4 regions of the Pseudomonas sp. FP1742 genome follow, and region 1 is predicted to be linked to each of the others. Evidence: predicted binding sites of a transcription regulator. Region 1 holds the regulator's gene; each other region holds the start of a gene.

The links. The regulator sigma-54, encoded in region 1, starts transcription at its own class of promoters, with help from an activator protein. The targets are predictions, from matches to a motif close to ANTGGCATNNANNTTGCTNT.
Region 2: the regulator sigma-54 is predicted to act here: its motif matches at 1,611-1,630, upstream of PSH64_RS09100 (CmpA/NrtA family ABC transporter substrate-binding protein).
Region 3: the regulator sigma-54 is predicted to act here: its motif matches at 1,805-1,824, upstream of PSH64_RS25740 (pilin).
Region 4: the regulator sigma-54 is predicted to act here: its motif matches at 1,808-1,827, upstream of flgB (flagellar basal body rod protein FlgB).

Annotation. Positions count from the first base shown of each region.
Region 1 is NZ_CP117460.1:1,034,120-1,037,873, reverse strand. It holds gene lptB (LPS export ABC transporter ATP-binding protein) at 1-576, shown strand, start outside; gene PSH64_RS04450 (RNA polymerase factor sigma-54) at 850-2,343, shown strand; gene hpf (ribosome hibernation-promoting factor, HPF/YfiA family) at 2,423-2,731, shown strand; gene ptsN (PTS IIA-like nitrogen regulatory protein PtsN) at 2,744-3,208, shown strand; gene rapZ (RNase adapter RapZ) at 3,211-3,754, shown strand, end outside.
Region 2 is NZ_CP117460.1:2,011,148-2,014,901, reverse strand. It holds gene rmf (ribosome modulation factor) at 43-258, shown strand; gene PSH64_RS09105 (quinone-dependent dihydroorotate dehydrogenase) at 502-1,521, opposite strand; gene PSH64_RS09100 (CmpA/NrtA family ABC transporter substrate-binding protein) at 1,751-2,962, shown strand; gene PSH64_RS09095 (ANTAR domain-containing response regulator) at 2,978-3,553, shown strand.
Region 3 is NZ_CP117460.1:5,688,535-5,692,288, forward strand. It holds gene PSH64_RS25725 (DUF748 domain-containing protein) at 1-195, shown strand, start outside; gene PSH64_RS25730 (DUF2845 domain-containing protein) at 195-491, shown strand; gene PSH64_RS25735 (BON domain-containing protein) at 666-1,022, opposite strand; gene PSH64_RS25740 (pilin) at 1,345-1,758, opposite strand; gene pilB (type IV-A pilus assembly ATPase PilB) at 1,985-3,685, shown strand; gene PSH64_RS25750 (type II secretion system F family protein) at 3,688-3,754, shown strand, end outside.
Region 4 is NZ_CP117460.1:5,030,817-5,034,570, forward strand. It holds gene flgE (flagellar hook protein FlgE) at 1-137, opposite strand, end outside; gene flgD (flagellar hook assembly protein FlgD) at 169-894, opposite strand; gene flgC (flagellar basal body rod protein FlgC) at 911-1,354, opposite strand; gene flgB (flagellar basal body rod protein FlgB) at 1,358-1,765, opposite strand; gene cheR (protein-glutamate O-methyltransferase CheR) at 2,131-2,958, opposite strand; gene PSH64_RS22840 (chemotaxis protein CheV) at 3,005-3,754, opposite strand, start outside.

The DNA of each region.
Region 1 (3,754 bases):
GGCCTGGTGCAGGCCGACCAGGGCCGCGTACTGATCGACGACCTGGACGTCAGCCACCAGCCCATGCACGGTCGCGCCAAAGCCGGCATCGGCTATCTGCCGCAAGAGGCGTCGATCTTCCGCAAGCTTTCGGTGGCCGACAACATCATGGCCATCCTCGAGACCCGCAAGGAACTCGACAAGGCCGGTCGCCGCAAAGAGCTGGAAAGCCTGCTGCAGGAATTTCACATCCACCACATCCGGGACAACCTTGGGATGAGCCTGTCCGGTGGCGAACGCCGCCGCGTGGAAATCGCCCGAGCACTGGCCACCAACCCGAAATTCATCCTCCTCGACGAACCTTTCGCCGGCGTGGACCCGATCTCGGTGGGCGACATCAAGCAGATCATCCATCACCTCAAGGCCAAAGGCATTGGCGTGCTGATCACAGACCACAACGTCCGTGAAACCCTGGACATCTGCGAAACGGCCTACATCGTCAACGATGGCCAACTGATCGCTGAAGGTGACTCCGCCACTATCCTGGCCAACGAATTGGTCAAGGAAGTGTATCTGGGCCACGAGTTCCGCCTGTAAGCGCTGAGGTGCCTGGCCAATCGCCCGGGCGCTTGTTTCAATAAAAAATCAATAGGTTTTTATTGTTACGGCGCTCCAGGCAAACACGTCGCTCCAAAGGTGTTCAGCCATCAGCAAGGGCCACGTGTCAATAAAGCTTTATAGTTTTTTATTGTTACAGCGCTCTAGGCAAACACTTCAGTTTCAGGCATATAATTTGCTTATGTTTGGCGCTTCGGCGCCCTGTAGTGGATGGCGCATGTGCGCCGGCGAATAAGGTGTTAAGCCCCTGCCATGAAACCATCGCTAGTCTTGAGAATGGGCCAGCAGCTGACGATGACACCGCAGCTGCAACAGGCTATCCGCCTGCTCCAATTGTCGACCCTGGACCTGCAACAGGAAATCCAGGAGGCCCTGGAGTCCAATCCGATGCTCGAACGCCAGGAAGAAGGCGACGACCTCGATAACGCCGACCCCTTGGCCGATAACGCCGAACAAAAACCCAACCCCGACATTCAGGAACCCTCCTACCAGGAAACCGCTCCGACGGTGGATAACCTTGAGGACGGCGACTGGAACGAGCGCATTCCCAACGAATTGCCTGTCGACACCGCCTGGGAAGACGTCTACCAGACCAGCGCCAGCAGCCTGCCGAGCAACGATGACGACGAGTGGGACTTCACCACCCGCACATCGGTCGGTGAAAGCCTGCAAAGCCATTTGCTCTGGCAACTGAACCTGGCACCGATGTCCGACACCGATCGCCTGATCGCCGTGACCCTGATCGACTGCATCAACAATCAGGGCTATCTGGACGAGACCCTCGAGGAAATCCTCGAGGCCTTCGATCCGGAACTGGACATCGAGCTGGACGAAATCGAAGCCGTCCTGCACCGCATCCAGCAATTCGAACCCGCCGGCATCGGCGCCCGCAACCTGGGTGAATGCCTGCTGCTGCAACTGCGCCAACTGCCCGCCAAGACCCCTTGGCTGGCGGAGGCCAAGCGCCTGGTCACCGATTACATCGACCTGCTCGGCAGCCGCGACTACAGCCAGCTGATGCGCCGCATGAAGCTCAAGGAAGATGAACTGCGTCAGGTGATCGAACTGGTCCAGAGCCTCAACCCGCGCCCGGGCTCGCAAATCGAGTCCACCGAAGCCGAATACGTCGTTCCCGACGTGATCGTACGCAAGGACAACGAGCGCTGGCTGGTGGAGCTGAACCAGGAGTCGGTGCCACGCCTGCGGGTCAACGCCCAATACGCCGGCTTCGTGCGCCGCGCCGATACCAGCGCAGATAACACTTTCATGCGTAATCAGTTGCAGGAGGCTCGCTGGTTCATCAAGAGCCTGCAAAGCCGCAACGAAACCCTGATGAAAGTAGCCACTCAGATCGTCGAGCATCAACGCGGCTTTCTGGAGTACGGCGACGAAGCCATGAAACCGTTGGTGCTGCATGACATCGCCGAAGCGGTGGGCATGCATGAATCGACGATTTCACGGGTGACCACGCAAAAATTCATGCATACCCCACGGGGCATCTATGAACTGAAATACTTTTTTTCCAGCCACGTCAGCACCTCCGAAGGCGGGGAATGCTCGTCTACGGCGATCCGCGCGATCATCAAGAAACTGGTTGCCGCGGAAAATCAGAAAAAGCCGTTGAGTGACAGCAAGATCGCTGGTTTACTGGAGGCACAAGGCATTCAGGTAGCCCGTCGTACGGTCGCCAAGTACCGCGAATCCCTGGGGATCGCGCCTTCCAGCGAACGGAAGCGGTTGATGTAGCCGCCGGGCTCGCCACAGCGTTCCAGTGGCAGGCATTTCTGCCTGCCGCTTTATGCACTGGCAACGAAGGAGAAGCTGTATGCAAGTCAACATCAGTGGACACCAACTGGAAGTGACCGAACCTCTTCGCACCTACATCGGCGAAAAACTCGAACGATTAGAGAGGCATTTCGACAAGATCACCAACGTGCAAGTCACGATGAACGTCGAGAAGCTGCTGCAGAAAATCGAAGCCACGCTGCATATTCCCGGCGGAGAAGTAGTCGCCAATGCCGAGCATACGGACATGTATGCCGCCATTGACCTGCTGACCGACAAGCTGGATCGCCAACTCAAAAAGCATAAGGAAAAGACCCAGAGCCTCCTCCAGGGCGCGACCGGTCGTTAACACTCCCAACCCATGATCCGACTTGAAAGCATCCTGACCCCCGGCCGTTCCCTGGTGAACGCGCCGGGTGGCAGTAAAAAGAAAGCCCTCGAACAAATTGCCAACCTTATCCACCGCGAAGTACCGGATCTGGAAATGCAGGACGTCTTCGAGGCCTTGATTGCCCGTGAGAAACTCGGCTCTACCGGTTTCGGCAACGGCATCGCGATCCCCCACTGCCGGCTCAAAGGCTGCACCTCGCCAATCAGTGCGCTGCTGCACCTGGAAGCCCCTATCGATTTTGACGCCATTGACGGCGCCCCGGTTGACCTGCTGTTTGTTCTACTGGTCCCGGAAGCCGCCACCGATGCGCACCTGGAACTGCTACGCCAGATCGCCAGCATGCTTGACCGCAAGGAAGTGCGTGAAAAACTGCGCAGCGCCCCGAGCAACGAAGCCTTGTATCAGGTTGTCCTGGACGAGCAAAACGGTCACTAATCATGCGCCTGATTATCGTCAGCGGCCGCTCCGGCTCAGGTAAAAGTACTGCCCTCGATGTTCTCGAGGACAACGGCTACTACTGCATCGACAACCTGCCGGCCGGTCTGCTGCCGGAACTGGCCGAGCGTGCGCTGATTCATACCGAACTGGCACAACCGCTGGTGGCGGTGTCCATCGATGCGCGCAACTTGCCGAGCCATCTGTCACGCTTTCCCGAACTGCTGGAAGAAGTCCGCAGCCGGCATATCCAGTGCGATGTGCTGTACCTGGACGCCGACGAAGAAACCCTGCTCAAACGCTTTTCGGAAACACGCCGTCGTCACCCGCTCAGCAGCGCCAATCGCTCGCTGGCGGAGGCGATAGAGGACGAAACCAATTTACTGGGGCCGATCGCCGACCTGGCCGACCTCAAGGTCAACACCACCAATCTGAACCTGTATCAGCTGCGCGATACCATCAAGCTGCGCCTGCTGAATCAGCCGGAGCCCGGTACTGCGTTCCTGGTGGAGTCTTTCGGGTTCAAGCGTGGCATGCCGGTGGACG
Region 2 (3,754 bases), 980 kb from region 1:
GTCGACGCGATACATACAGTCAACAAGTGAGGGAAACACCCTATGAGAAGACTTAAGCGTGATCCGTTGGAAAGAGCATTTTTGCGCGGATATCAATATGGCGTTGGTGGTAAATCCCGTGAGCTTTGCCCTTTTACTCTACCGTCGGTACGCCAAGCCTGGATCAATGGCTGGCGAGAAGGACGCGGCGACAATTGGGACGGTATGACCGGCACTGCGGGAATCCACAGACTCAACGAACTTCACGCCGTCGGCTAATACAGGGCACACACTCCGACACGACAATCTGAATACGCAACGACTTAACCACGCACGTCCCATCCGGACGGCGGGCTTCGGCCCAGGGGCTCCTTCGGGGAGCCCTTTTTTATGCCTGCATAAAACTCTCAAGCTGCAAACACATTACCTGTGGGAGCGGGCTTGCTCGCGAAAGCGATTTAACATTCAAAAATGATGTTGACTGACCCAACGCTTTCGCGAGCAAGCCCGCTCCCACAGGGTTCAACGCAGCGCGGCGATGGCGTCTACCGATTCACGAATCAGCGCCGGGCCTTTATAGATGAAGCCCGAATAGATCTGCACCAGGCTCGCACCCGCGGCGATTTTCTCAGCCGCGTACTTGCCTTCGGTGATGCCGCCCACGGCGATGATCGGCAAGCGACCGGCCAGCTCCGCCGCCAGCACCTTCACGGTGTGGGTGCTCTTGTCGCGTACCGGTGCGCCGGACAACCCGCCCGCCTCGTCACCATGCTCCAGGCCTTCGACGCCAACGCGGCTCAGGGTGGTGTTGGTGGCGATCACCGCATCCATCCCGGTTTCGATCAACGCCTGGGCGACTTGAGCGGTTTCTTCGTCGGTCATGTCCGGCGCGATCTTGATCGCCAGCGGTACATGTTTGCCGTGGCGCAGGGCCAATTCCGCCCGGCGCGTGGCCAGGTCGGCGAGCAATTGCTTGAGCGAATCGCCGAATTGCAGGCTGCGCAGGCCCGGGGTATTCGGCGAGCTGACGTTGACGGTCACGTAGCTGGCGTGGGCGTAAACCTTGTCCAGGCAGATCAGGTAATCGTCCACCGCGCGCTCGACCGGCGTATCGAAATTCTTGCCGATATTGATGCCCAGCACGCCCTTGTACTTGGCTGCCGCCACGCGAGCGAGCAAGTGATCGACGCCGAGGTTGTTGAAGCCCATGCGGTTGATGATCGCTTCGGCCTCAGGCAAACGGAAAATCCGTGGTTTCGGATTACCCGGTTGCGGACGCGGGGTAATGGTGCCGATTTCGATAAAGCCGAAACCCAATTGGGCAAACCCGTCGATCGCCGCACCGTTCTTGTCCAGACCGGCTGCCAGCCCCACCGGGTTCGGGAATTCCAGGCCCATGACCGTCACCGGCATTTTCGCCGGGGCCTTGCACAGCAAGCCGTTGAGGCCCAAACGCCCGCCCGCGCCGATCAGGTCCAGGGACAAATCGTGGGAGGTTTCCGGGGAAAGTTTGAACAACAGCTGACGGGCCAGGGTGTACATGGGCAGGCTTGACTCGGGTGGCGATGAGAGGCGGCGATTATAGCCGCGCATCGAGTCCACAGGCGAGGCGCACGACAAAATCAGCCAGCGATGGCATATGCCTTGCACCGTCACAGGCATCAGCACTCATGCCAACGACGGGATGAGTGGAAGGACAATGGCGTCGTCACCCGGCTTTGCCCACGCAAGGGCCTTGGGACGACGCTTTTTTTTGGAAGGTGCGAAATCGATGAACGAACCATCAGCCGGCCCACTGGCCTGGGTCAACGGCAGCGATGCCCCGGAAAAAACCGAAATCAACCTTGGCTTCATGGCCCTCAGTGACTGTGCCTCAGTGGTGGTCGCCGCCACCCAGGGCTTCGCCCAGCCTTACGGCCTGACCCTCAATCTCAAGCGCCAGTCATCCTGGGCCAACCTGCGGGACAAACTGGTCAGCGGCGAACTCGATGCCGCCCACAGCCTGTACGGCCTGATCTACGCCGTGCATCTGGGCATCGGCGGCGTAGCCTCCACCGACATGGCCGTGCTCATGGGCCTGAACCAGAACGGCCAGAGCATCAACCTCTCCCATGGATTGCAGGCCTTGGGCGTGACCAGTCCTGAAGCACTTCATCTGCATGTGCACCAAAGTCGCCCAAAACTGACCTTCGCCCAGACATTTCCTACGGGTACCCACGCCATGTGGCTGTATTACTGGCTGGCGAGTCAGGGCATTCACCCGTTGCAGGATGTCGACAGCGTGGTCGTACCGCCACCGCAAATGGTCGCGCACCTGCAAGCCGGGCGCATTGACGGGTTCTGTGTCGGCGAGCCATGGGCTGCCAGTGCGGTGCAGCAAAATCTCGGGTTCACGATGGCCACCACCCAGACGATCTGGCCCGATCACCCGGAAAAAGTCCTTGGCTGCACTCGCGCCTTTGTCGAGCAATACCCCAATACCGCAAGGGCATTGGTGATGGCGATCCTCGAGGCCAGCCGATTCATCGAAGCCAGCCGCGAAAATCGCCGCAGCACCGCGCAACTGTTGAGTGCTCCCGAATACCTCGATGCCCCGCTCGACTGCATCGAACCGCGCTTGCTTGGTGACTACGCCGACGGCCTGGGCCATCGCTGGCAAGACCCGCACGCCATGCGTTTCCATGGTGACGGCGAGGTCAATCTGCCGTATTTGTCCGACGGCATGTGGTTCATGACCCAGTTCCGTCGCTGGGGTTTGCTGCGCGACGACCCGGACTACCTCGGCGTGGCCCGTCAAGTCCAGCAACTAGACTTATACCGTGAGGCCGCCACCGCTGTCGGTGTAGCCGCCCGGAGTCAGGAAATGCGCAGCAGCCAACTGATCGACGGCAAGGTCTGGGACGGTTCGGACCCGGCCGGCTATGCCCGCAGCTTTACGCTGCACGCCATGAGCGACAGCGCTCCCCTTCTCGCCAGCCGCTGACAGGAGCCTGCGAATATGTTGCGTATCCTGCTGATCAACGACACCGCGAAAAAAGTCGGGCGTCTGAAAGCGGCCCTGACCGAAGCCGGGTTCGAGGTCATCGACGAGTCCGGCCTGACCATCGACCTGCCCGCGCGCGTCGAAACGGTGCGTCCGGACGTGATCCTGATCGATACCGAGTCACCGAGCCGCGATGTGATGGAGCAAGTGGTGCTGGTCACCCGTGACCAACCACGGCCAATCGTGATGTTCACCGACGAGCATGACCCCAGCGTGATGCGCCAGGCAATCAAGTCCGGCGTCAGTGCCTACATCGTCGAAGGCATTCACGCACAACGCCTGCAGCCGATTCTCGACGTGGCCATGGCGCGCTTTGAAAGCGACCAGGCCCTGCGCGCGCAACTGCACGCCCGCGACCAGCAACTGGCCGAGCGCAAGCGCATCGAGCTGGCCAAGGGGCTGCTGATGAAGATGAAGGACTGCAACGAAGAAGAGGCCTACACCCTGATGCGCCGCCAGGCCATGAGCCGCCAGCAGAAGCTGATCCAGGTGGCGGAGCAGATCATTGCCATGAGTGAACTGCTTGGCTGAAGCCTTGCGGTGAATGATCGATCGCCTTCGCGAGCAAGCCCGCTCCCACATTTGATTGTGTCGAACTTCAATGTTGTGAACGACGCGATTCCCCTGTGGGAGCGGGCTTGCTCGCGAATGGCCGCGACTCAGTCTCACGTGTTGGCACAAATCTCGCTAAGTAAATCACTGCAAGGTAACCAACGGCGGTTGCCCCACCTA
Region 3 (3,754 bases), 2.0 Mb from region 1:
AGCGTGATCGACTTCTGGAGCTCCAGCGAGGTGCTGTTGCGGCAACTGGGGCAAGAACGGGCCAGCAGCATCAAGGACTACCTGGTGGACAAAGGTCAGTTGGCCGATGATCGCGTGTACTTCATCGACACCAGCCTCGGTGAGGCGCAAAGCGATGGCCGCGTAGTGACGGCCATGCATCTGGATGCCGAATGATGGGCGCGCGCTGGCTTTTGAACCTCGCCCTGCTGCTGGCTGCTGGTCAGGCAGCGGCGGCTGACACTCTGCGCTGCGGCAGTCAACTGATCAGCGTCGGGGACCGGTCCAGCGAAGTGCTACAAAAATGCGGAGAGCCCGTTGCCCGTGACCTGCTGGGCTACAAGCGCAGCGCCAATCGACGGGAAGAGTTTCAGGTCGAAGAATGGACCTACGGCCCCAACAGCGGGATGTACCAGTACCTGCGCTTTGAAGGAAACCGGTTGGTTCAAATCACCAGCAAACGCGGTAATTGAACCCGACACCCACAGGTGACTTGCTGCGCTTTAAATAGAACAGGCCCCGACACGAATGCCGGGGCCTGTAATGGCCACGTCCTTGTGGCCTTCGCATGAACTCTCAAGTAGCGGCAGACGTATGACTCAGCCCGTCTACCGCACCTTCTCCCGGTCCAGGCGAGAAGCCTTGTTTTACTCGGTTTTCAGGCCGTCAGCGGACACCGCTTTGACGCCTTTGATTTTCTTGGCGATAGCCACGGCGGTTGTTTTCTGAGCTTCTGTCAGAACTGTCATGGAAGACAGGGAAACAACACCTTTGTTGGTTTCGACTTTGATATCAGTGCCTGGAATGCCTTTTTCGGTCACCAGGTCTGCTTTGACTTTGGTTGTGATCCAGGTATCGGAAGTAGCTTCCTTGGCTTTGGTCACTTCACCAGCAGCCAGCACCATAGGAGCCTGGGTGGTTTGAGTGGTCTGTGCAAATGCTGCGTTGGCCATGGTCAGGGTCAGCGCGGTTGCAGTAGCGGCAGCGATGGCGAACTTCTTCATACGAGTAACTCCTGTTCTTCTGGAAAGTCTGCTGCGTGTCATCTTGTCAGCAGGGTTACCAGAGACAGTGCGAACGCTATGCCAACTGTTCGTTAAAAAATAAATACATATAAATCAATAACTTAATAACAATGACAATTTTCGAAATCATGCAAAATGCACGAGTACAAAGTTATCGACATGCAACTTGCGGGTTTTAGCGCAGGCCTAAAGCCATGAATTGTCGGAGTTTTCCTGATTATCCGACGCCCTCCAAAATGCCCCCTAAAAAAATGCCCCGCTTCGTGAGAGGCGGGGCATCGGTTATGCCTGGCAAAGTGACTCAGGTGCCGGTGCAGCCTTTAGGCGCGTACTCTTGTAGCGCCGTGGTGGCGCAGGTCCAGCCACTGGCGAGGGTACGCGTAAGCGTAACGGTTTTGCCGAGCACCGGCCCCGGTGCGTTGAGAATCGTGCAACCAATACTGCCCGCACCGGTAGAAGCGGTACCCGTCGCTGTAATCGTGCAATTACCCGTGGGGCTCGTCGCGCCGATCCCGGCGGGGGCGGCAATATCGGTGCCTTGATTAATAACGTCTTCGAAAGGCACCTTCAGTGCCGAGATTTCTGCAACCGCAGCGGTAACCTTCGCTCGCGCCTGGTACTTCGAGTACTGTGGCAACGCAAACGTCGCCAGAATCCCGATGATCGCCACCACGATCAGCAGTTCGATCAGGGTAAAACCATTTTGATTTTTCATAGACAGGCTCCATGCATGAGTCGAAATCTCATGATCTGAACAGGGTACAGCACAGGTCATGCCAAGTCGTGCACGCCCCTGCGGACGAGGTTCGGGATCACGACAAAGAGCTTTCCTGCTCCCAGTATCCGCACTATCTGACACTTTTTGTCACCTCACCCCGGCTGGTTTGGTTCCACCGCTTGACTAGGCTATAAGTCATTAACCGTCTGCGTCCGGAATCCCAATGAATGACATTGCCCTTAGCGGTCTGGCCAAGCAATTGGTGCTCGCCGAACTGATCACCGATCAAAGTGCGCAACAGGCGTATCAGCAAGCCCAACGCAATCGAGTCTCACTGGTCAGCTATCTGGTGCAGAACAAACTGCTGAAAAGCTGGCAGGTCGCCGAGGTGGCCTCGGAGCATTTCGGCATGGCCCTGCTGGACCTCAGTTGCCTGGACAAAGACACCCAGCCCCGCGGACTGGTCAGCGAGAAGCTGGTTCGCCAGCACCACGCCCTGCCCCTGTGGCGGCGAGGCAACAAGCTGTTCGTGGGAATTTCCGACCCGACCAATCATCAGGCCATCAATGACATCCAGTTCAGCACCGGGTTGAGCACCGAAGCCATCCTGGTGGAAGAAGACAAACTCGGCGACGCGATCGAAAAATTCTTCGACAGTCATACCACTGGTCTGGAGGAGATGGCCGATGTCGACCTCGACGGGCTGGACATCGAATCGGTCGATGACCAGAAACAAGATTCCATCCCCGGGCAGGATACCGATGACGCGCCCGTGGTGCGCTTCGTCCACAAAATGTTGCTCGATGCGATCAAAAGCGGTTCTTCCGACCTGCACTTCGAGCCCTACGAAAAAACCTACCGCGTGCGGGTGCGCACCGACGGCATGTTGCGGGAGGTCGCCAAGCCACCGACACAACTAGCCAACCGCATTGCTTCCCGGTTGAAAGTCATGGCCAGCCTCGACATCTCCGAGCGGCGCAAACCCCAGGACGGGCGGATCAAGATGCGCCTGTCCAAAAGCAAGTCCATCGACTTCCGGGTCAACACCCTGCCGACCCTGTGGGGCGAGAAGGTGGTGATCCGGATCCTCGACCCGTCCAGTGCGCAAATGGGCATCGACGCCCTCGGCTACGAGCCCGAGCAGAAAGACCTGTACATGGCCGCGCTCAAGCAGCCACAGGGGATGATCCTGGTGACCGGCCCCACCGGCTCGGGCAAGACCGTGTCGCTGTATACCGGGCTGAACATCCTCAACACCGTCGACATCAATATCTCTACCGCCGAGGATCCGGTAGAAATCAACATCGAAGGCATCAACCAGGTCAACGTCAACCCCAGGCAAGGAATGGATTTCGCCCAGGCGTTGCGCTCGTTTCTGCGCCAGGACCCGGACGTGATCATGGTCGGTGAAATCCGTGACCTCGAAACTGCCGAAATCGCCATCAAGGCCGCCCAGACCGGGCATATGGTGCTTTCCACCCTGCACACCAACAGCGCCGCGCAAACCCTGACCCGCCTGCACAACATGGGGATTCAGGGGTTCAACATCGCGACCTCGATCAGCCTGATCATCGCCCAGCGCCTGGCACGCAAACTGTGCAGCCATTGCAAGAAGCCCATCGAGATTCCCCGCGAGACGCTGCTCAAGGAAGGCTTCCCCGAGGAACGCATCGGCTCGTTCACGATCTATGAACCGGTCGGTTGCGATCAGTGCAACAACGGTTACAAAGGGCGAGTCGGGATTTATGAAGTGGTGAAGAACACCCCGGACCTGCAACGGCTGATCATGGCCGAAGGCAATTCACTGGAAATCGACCTCCAGATGCGTAAGGACGGCTTCAACGACCTGCGCACGTCGGGGCTGCTCAAGGCCATGCAAGGCATCACCAGCCTTGAAGAAATCAATCGGGTCACGAAGGACTGAATATGGCGGTCAAAGCAGCGAAAATCAGCGTGTATGCCTGGGAAGGCACGGATCGCAAAGGCGCGAAGA
Region 4 (3,754 bases), 2.7 Mb from region 1:
GTGGCCGAGTACACGTCTTCGAATTCTGCACGGGACGATTTGAAACCGGTGGTCGCGACGTTGGCGATGTTGTTGCCGGTCACGTCCAGTTGTTTGTTGGCTGCATAGAGACCGCTAAGGCCGATATTGAAAGACATATTCCACTCCTTTGTGCCGTGTTAGTCGGCTCTATATACCAATGGTTTGCACTTTGGACAGGGCAACGCTGCCCAGGCCTGCCAGGTTCAACATCAACTCACCGCCGGTCTGGCTGATGGTCACGCTGTTGACCGTTGCCGGCAGGTAAGTAATCAGTGAGGTGTTCGTGCCATCGATGGTGGTCGTTGCGCCGAAGGTGTAAGTACCCGCCGGTGCCACCGCGCCCGAACTGTCCTTGCCGTCCCAGATGAAACTGGTGTTGCCGGCGCTTTGGCTGCCCAGGTCAAGGGTGCGGATGACCGTGCCTGCCGAGTTGGTGATCTTGACGGTGGCTGCGGAAACCGATGTCGGCACCACCACGGTACCGTTGAGGCTCTTGGAGGTGTCGACCACCGCTTTGTCGGTCTGCGCGATGACCGAACGGCCCACCAGCGAAGAAGCCTGCAAGGCTTGCGACGAGTTGTAGTTGCCGGCAATACCGCTGACAGTCTGGTTCAGCGTGGTGATGCCTTCCAGGCTACTGAACTGCGCCAACTGAGCCACGAACGCGCTGTTGTCCTGAGGATCGAGCGGGTTCTGGTTTTTCAGTTGGGTGACCAGCAGTTGCAGAAACGCATCCTTGCCCAGCGCCTTGCTGCCGGTGGCGCTGCTGGTGGCCGCGGCAAGACCGTCACTGGAGGTCGTGCTGGTCTTGACCGAAGAGTTGGCCAGGACATCCTTGATGCTTACGCCGCTGGTGGTATCGGTAACACTCATCGAAAGTCGCCCCTTATCACTGACCGAGGGTCAGGACCTTCTGCATCATGGTTTTGGCGGTGTTCATCATTTCGGCGTTGGTCTGGAACGAACGGCTCGCGGAAATCATGTCGGCCATCTCTTCGACGACGTTGACGTTCGGGTAGTAGACGTAGCCCTTGGCATCGGCAGCCGGATGATTCGGCTCGTAGCGCGCTTCAAGGTTGCTCTGGTCTTCGACCACGCCCAGCACTTGCACGCCTTGACCGGCTGCGTCCTGGTTCTGGAACAGCGAATCGCTGCCGCCGCTCTGGCCGCCCTGGAACATGGTGGCGAACACCGGATGACGGGCGCGATAGGTCTGGTCGATGCTCGACGAGACGGTTTCGGCGTTGGCGATGTTCGAGGCCACGGTGTTCAAGCGAGTGGTCTGGGCACTCATGCCGCTACCGGCAATGTTGAAAACACTGGATAGAGACATGGATTACTCTCCGCGCAGGGCTGACACCAGCCCTTTGAATTTACTGTTGAGCAGGGTGAAGCTGGCCTGGAAGTTGACCGCGTTTTCCGCGTAGTTCGACTGTTCCAGTTGGGCGTCCACGGTGTTCTGGTCGATCGACGGTTGCATCGGCGTGCGATACATCAGCGACTCGTCGCCATTGCCCAAACCCTCAGCTTCGATGTGACGGCTGTTGGTCATGCTCAAGGCGAACTTGCCGTTTTTGGTTTTCTCGTTCTGCTCGGCGAGCACTTTCGAGAAGTCCAGATCCCGAGCCTTGTAGTTCGGGGTGTCGGCGTTGGCGATGTTGTTGGCCAGGACTTCGGCACGCTGAGCGCGGAAGCCCAGGGCTTGTTCGTGGATACCGAGCGCTTTATCGAAGCTGATGCTCATGTCGGGAAACCTTCGGGTGACCTGATTTTTCGTAACGTGAACATAGCAAGCGGCGTGCCAATTCAAAAAAGCCCGTAAACCGGGGCTTTGCCGGCGATGGCAAGACGGCAATGCCAGAAAAGCGGCAACCGATTTCCGCCGCCTGCCGCTTTTCTGCCGCTTGTAACTGGCAACGACTATCCAATGTGGGAGCGGGCTTGCTCGCGAAGGCGTCGTGTCAGTCGACATTTGCTTTGACTGGCATACCGCATTCGCGAGCAAGCCCGCTCCCACATTGGATTGTTGTAGGTACAGGGAAATCATCAGGCATAAAAAAACGGGAGCCCCCTAAGGACTCCCGTTTTTTTATGCCTGCCGCTTTTGAATCACTTCGCCTTGTAAATGATCCCCGGGCTGCACTGGACCATCTGGTAATGATCCGGCAAACCGTTCAGCGCTTCGGACGCGCCAAGGAACAGATAACCGCCCGGCTTGAGCGTGCTGTGGATACGCAACAGGATGTCTTTCTTCACCTCGGCGGAGAAGTAGATCAGCACGTTGCGGCAGAACACGATGTCGAACTTGCCCAGGCTCGCGTAGCTGTCCAGCAGGTTGAACGAGCGAAATTCCACCCGACTCTTGATCGGTGCCTTGATCGCCCAGCGCCCCGGCCCCTTGGGGTCGAAGTACCGCTGCAGGCGCTCGGGCGACAGACCGCGGCCGATGGCCAGGCTGTCGTACTCGCCGGTCTTGCAGTTGGTCAGCATGGTGCCGGACAGGTCGGTGGCAACAATCTGCACGCCCATCTTCAACTGGCCCATGTTGACCCGTTCGAACTCATCGATGGACATCGACAGCGAATACGGCTCCTGACCCGACGAACACGCCGCCGACCAGATCCGCAGGCGCTGGCCGGGGCTGGCCTTGATCGCTTCCGGCAATACCTTGTTCTTCAAGACTTCAAACGGATAGGTGTCACGAAACCACAGGGTTTCGTTGGTGGTCATGGCATCCACCACCATCTCGCGCAAACCGCTGCGCGGCTGGGTCTGGATGCGCTGAACCAGCTCGCCCAGCGATTTGATGCCCTGCTGTTCCATCAGTTTGTTGAGACGGCTCGAGACCAGATATTGCTTGTTTTCACCGAGCAAAATGCCACAGGCTTTTTCCAGGAATACCCGGAACTGTTCGAAATCCAAATTACCCGTAGACAAAGATACCGCCTCTTAAATCGTGTTGACCGCCAGGGGCAGAAGGCCTCTAGCTGTTATCTGCTGCTTTGATCCGGTCGACTACCCGGGATGCCAGGTCATCAGGACGGAACTTGGCCAGGAAGTCATCGGCACCGACCTTCTTGACCATCGCCTGATTGAACACTCCCGACAACGAAGTATGCAGGATGATATGGAGCTTTTGCATGCGCGGATCGGCGCGGATCTCGGCCGTCAGGGTGTACCCGTCCATCTCCGGCATCTCGATGTCGGAGATCATCATCAGGAACTCTTCCTCCGGCTTCTTGCCCTCGTCGGCCAGTTTGCGCAGGTAATCCAGCGCTTGCCGACCGTCGTTCAACGCCACCACTTCGACACCGACCGTCTGCAGGCAACGGGTCACCTGCTTGCGCGCCACCGACGAGTCATCGACCGTCAGCACCCGCAAGGACAATGCCTTGTGCTGAGTCTCGACATCCACCACGCCCACCGAAATCGCTTCCGGCGTCGGCGCCACTTCCGCCAGCACCTTCTCGACGTCGATGATTTCGACTAACTGGTTGTCGACCCGAGTCACAGCCGTCAGGTAGTGATCGCGCCCCGTGCCCTTGGGTGGCGGATGAATCTCCTCCCAGTTCATGTTGACGATGCGCTCCACCGACCGAACCAGGAAACCCTGGGTCTTGGTGTTGTACTCCGTGATGATCACGAAGGGATTGCTCTGGTCCAGCAACCGACCGGAACCGGTCGCCATCGCCAGATCCAGAATCGGAATGGTTGCCCCCCGAATATTCGCCAC